Regions from separate parts of the Dorea chungnamensis genome, predicted to be linked through region 2. Evidence: riboswitches for the same ligand, from Rfam matches in the RefSeq annotation. Region 2 holds a riboswitch; the other holds the start of a gene.
What was found. Region 2 has a riboswitch for glycine ahead of gcvT (glycine cleavage system aminomethyltransferase GcvT). Riboswitches for the same ligand answer to the same signal wherever they lie in the genome.

Region 1: another riboswitch for glycine. It lies ahead of ABE613_RS05240 (GrdX family protein); the one in region 2 lies ahead of gcvT (glycine cleavage system aminomethyltransferase GcvT).

Annotation. Positions count from the first base shown of each region.
Region 1 is NZ_JBDOHT010000004.1:150,216-152,622, forward strand. Features, by position in the region: gene ABE613_RS05235 (glycine/sarcosine/betaine reductase component B subunit) at 1-665, opposite strand, end outside; gene ABE613_RS05240 (GrdX family protein) at 738-1,124, opposite strand; glycine riboswitch at 1,302-1,413, opposite strand; gene ABE613_RS05245 (alanine/glycine:cation symporter family protein) at 1,686-2,407, opposite strand, start outside.
Region 2 is NZ_JBDOHT010000006.1:101,284-103,690, reverse strand. Features, by position in the region: gene gcvH (glycine cleavage system protein GcvH) at 19-399, opposite strand; gene gcvT (glycine cleavage system aminomethyltransferase GcvT) at 440-1,528, opposite strand; glycine riboswitch at 1,634-1,731, opposite strand; gene ABE613_RS07095 (MATE family efflux transporter) at 1,947-2,407, opposite strand, start outside.

The DNA.
Region 1 (2,407 bases), on a different contig from region 2:
ATTTTCTTTGCATCCACACCATATACATATGTGTCATGTAATAATCCCTGACTCTGAAGCATCTGAACATATGCAACTCTTGGAAGATCTGGATATTTTTCCATACCTTCTTTAATTGTGCATGTCTCATATACTTTTGTCTCATCAGGTGTCAAGTCACGAGCTAATTCCCCAATATAAACTGCAACTCTGAATCCTGCGAAACGAACAGCCTTCTCATAATCATGCTGTTTGATTCCATCAACCGGTTCACATACCATTACCAGGTTCAAGGTCTTTGAGAAAGGTGTATAGTCAGCTCCCGGACCTGTCATATCAATGATACCTTCCTGGAAACCAACGATCTTACCTGCTGTTACTACAGCCATTCCTTTTAATGCATAAGTTTTTCCTTCACCAACTGTATCAACCTTAGAGATAACGCCCGGGAAGATTCCCCCTCTTCCTTCAACTTTAACTCTTGGTTCGATTACGTCTTTAACTGGTGTAATTCTTACTGACTCACCTGGTTTTGCAATGTCAAATGATACGCTCTTAATCTTCTCATCCTCAAGAGCGACAGCCTTAACGGCTTCTTCGGATACATAAAGGATTCCGTCTTCAATCTTAGACTCAGCTGCGAACTGAATATCCTTAATGTAAATGTGTCCCATTTCTAATCTCACTTGTAGTTCCCTCCTTCAAGAAATTTGATATTATTGTGTAAGCTTTAACGCTTTTACAACCTCACTTATGACCTACCACGCATCAGCCGATGCCATTCCACTTTCCAGCAAGGTCCAGTCAATCAACTGAAAATCGTCATATACCGAAGCTTTATATTTGTCTGATTTAAACTCAAACTTCTGGCACGCTTGTATGGCGTTTTCAATCAACGTAAGAGACCTCTCGTCGATCTCCCCCTTTCCCTCCGTAATCATTATGGATTTGTATGGTGTTTCATTAGGCTTCACGCTCCCCGACAATGGGTGCGTCAGAAGCAAATGACCTTCATGGATTCTGTCTCTGACTTCTTTTAGAATCTCTTCGTAAGAAATCTCCTTGTATTCTACGTTGTGCGTCTCCTTAAGCTTATCAAAAACCAGTGGATTATTCGTTATAATGATGTATTTCTTTTGATTCACGTTCCACTTTCTCCTTTCAGTCAATCTGCCAGCCTATATGAAAACTCATACTAAATGCATAGCAATTAAAAAAGGACGATTCAAACACAACCATGTGCGTAATCGTCCTTTTCTGTCTTTTGCCCTGATAATGTATTCCTTTAAAGCTTTATCATACAGCACAAGATTCAGAATGTGGTACATTCTCCAGTCCTTTTGCCTGAAAGTTTCGCCTCATATATATTCACCACTTTATATAAGGTTTGCCTCTTCGGCGGTCAAAAACCTGACTCTCTCTTGGAAAATATCATCCCACTCTTATTTTTTATGTATAGACATTTTCAATATATTCTCATTCAAAATCCGACGTGATTTATCGAATTCCTGAATATATTCAATTGCCTATATCTATAATAGCGTATTGTTATTTTTTTTGCAACCGCTATCTTAAAATTAAATTATTTTATGCACATTGCACTAATATTTATTTCTATTTTTGTTGATTTTGCCCTTTGCATTTATTGAAACTTTCTATTCTTCTCAGCAAAAATCTTCATTACTTTCTATAGAAATAACGAATAGTTATTTGTTCTTTTTATTTTTAAAGTAATCATTATGTACTTCTTTAATCACTCCGCTAAGTGCAAACAACGCAAGAATGTTCGGAATAACCATCAGAGAATTGAAGCAATCCTGCATTGTCCATACAAGTTCAACCTCTGCTAGTGATCCAAGGAACACGCAAACCGCCACAATCACAGAATACACTTTTACTGCTTTTGCTCCAAACAGATACTTGATATTAGCCTGTCCGAAGAAATACCATCCAAGGATAGTAGAAAACGCAAAGAACAGCATACATACAGCAATAAAGATATCTCCGCCTTTTCCATATAATGTTGAGAATGCATACTGGCTTAACTCTGCTCCGGTAAGTCCAGTCGGAATAGAATGTGTTGTAATAATTACGAGAGCTGTCAGGTTCAGAATTACGAATGTATCAATAAACACACCAATCATAGCCACAAATCCCTGCTCTACCGGATGATCTACTTTCGCCACTGCATGAGCATGAGGTGTAGAACCCATACCAGCCTCATTAGAGAACAAACCTCTTGCAACACCCTTTGTAAGTGCGAGCTTGATCGTTGCACCTGCCGCACCACCGACAACCGCAGACGGTGCAAACGCACCTACAATAATAGATTTGAACGCATAAGGAATCTCTTTAAAATTATAGATAATGACAATCAATGAACCTATAATATAAAGTGCTGCCATAGCCGGAACAATCATCTCAGTAA
Region 2 (2,407 bases):
TTTCCTTAATCTGTTCTATTATGCCTGTTCACTCTCTACAAATGCCTTGTATTCTTCTGCAGATAAGAGTTCTTCCTTTTCTGTAATATCTTTCACTTTTACAAACCATGCTTCATATGGTGCCTCATTAATCTTTTCTGGAGCATCCATGAGTTCTTCGTTAATCTCACATACAGTTCCGGAAACCGGTGCATACACATCAGATACTGCTTTAACAGATTCAACATCTGAAAATGCTTCGCCTATAGAGATCTCGTCTCCCTCTTCCGGAAGATTGACAAATACCAAGTCTCCAAGTTCAGACTGTGCATAGTCTGTAAGACCAATCACAGCAACATCTCCTTCTTCCTTTACCCATTCGTGTGACTTTGAATACAATAATCCTTCTCTTAATTCCATCGTTTTATCTCCTTTTTTCTTTATATTGGCTTTTTATTTATTATTTACTTCTTTTATAGAATGGAAGTGCCACCACTTCTGCTTCTACTTTTCGGCCTCTTACTTCGACCTCTACCTTATCACCCAATTCTGCACTGCCTTCTGCAACCAGTGCCATTGCGATTGGATATCCAAGATATGGACAGTGCGTTCCGGAAGTAGTAAGACCAATCTTTTCTCCATCTTTAAATACTTCCTGATGCTCTCTGATAATTCCACGTCCGGTTACTTTCAGGCCGATACGTGTTCTCTGAGGTGCTTCCTTCTCTTCTAATGCCGCTTTCCCGATAAAGTCATCTTTCTTCATCTTTACTGCAAAACCAAGTCCTGTCTCTAATGGAGATACTGTATCGTCCATCTCATGACCATAGAGAGGCATTGCTGCTTCCATGCGAAGGGTATCTCTTGCTCCCAGTCCACATGGAATCAAACCGTCTTCTTTTCCGGCTTCCAGAAGAGCATCCCACATTTTCTCAGCATTGCTGCTGTCAAGATAAAGCTCTACTCCATCTTCTCCTGTGTATCCAGTCTTAGAAATAATACAAGGAATTCCGGCAACTTCTGTATCAAACACAGCATGATAATACTTCTTTGGAATATTCTCTTCCGCCGTAAGCTTTTTTAAGATCTCCATTGCTTTTGGTCCCTGCAATGCCAGCTGTGCATACTGCTCTGACACATCAGTAAATATCACTTCTCCAAACTGGTGATCCAACATCCACTGATAATCCTTATCTTTATTTGCTGCATTTACTACGATAAAGTAATGGTTATCTGATTTCTTATATACAATCAGATCATCCACTGTACCGCCATTCTCATTGCACATCGGGCTATATCTTGCCTGACCGTCTACCATATTGTCAAAATTGTTCGTCAGAATCATCTGAAGATTCTGGAGTGCATCTTTTCCTTCACACAGCACTTCACCCATGTGAGATACATCAAATAATCCGGCTTGTGTGCGGACAGCCATATGTTCTTTGATCACTCCGGTTCCATACTGTACCGGCAGTAAATATCCGCCAAATGGTACGATCTTTCCTCCGGCTTTCACATGTGCATCATATAATGGGGTTTTCAATTCCATTTTTGCTCCTCCTTCTTTAACAGCCTTCTTCTGTCAAACAAGAGAAAAAGGACTGCATGATCCATCTGGATCACACAGTCCCCTGTCGTTTGTCCTTCAGAGTATTGTCCGGATTCGATTCCTTTTGCCTGAGAGTTTCAATTTCCCTCTTGCCCCTTCGGCGTTCTGATAACAAGAACCAGAATCTCTCTCGAATCCATCAGCCAACTTCTTGTTTTTTATTTTTCCTCATTATATCTGTCGTTTTTTTCTTTGTCAACGCGCTTTTTTGTGTGTATTTTGCAACAATCCAGTTATAATATTCACAATTTTGTTGCTTTTTTCACGTTTTTGGAAACAATCCCCATAAACTCTGGGTTTTCAACAAGTCTCTCTGATGGTTGATTATTTACTTTTTCAATGAATACATTATAATTTTTTATATTCCATCTTCACGAAATCTCTTCAATTCACGAACAGAATATCCGATTGCAACAATTGCCGCAGCTCCATCTGCAATCGGTCCCGCATACATTACTCCATCAATTCCCATAAAGAGCGGGAAGATCAGAATCAACGGAAGCAGGAAGATAATCTGCCTCGTCAGTGATACTACAATCCCCAGTTTCGCCTTCCCGATGGACGTAAAGAATCCGGAAGACATGGGCTGAATTCCATTGATAAATGTCATGAACATAAAGATGCGGAAATATCTTTCTGCAAACCGGAAGTATTCTTCACTTCCGGTACCAAATATGCTGACCAGCTGCCGCGGAAAGAGCTGAAAGCATAAAAAGAAAATGATGCCTATTGTCAAAGATATCTGAAATGCTTTCTTGTAAGTCTGTTTTACCCGGTCATACTGTCCTGCTCCATAATTAAATCCCCAGATTGGCTGAC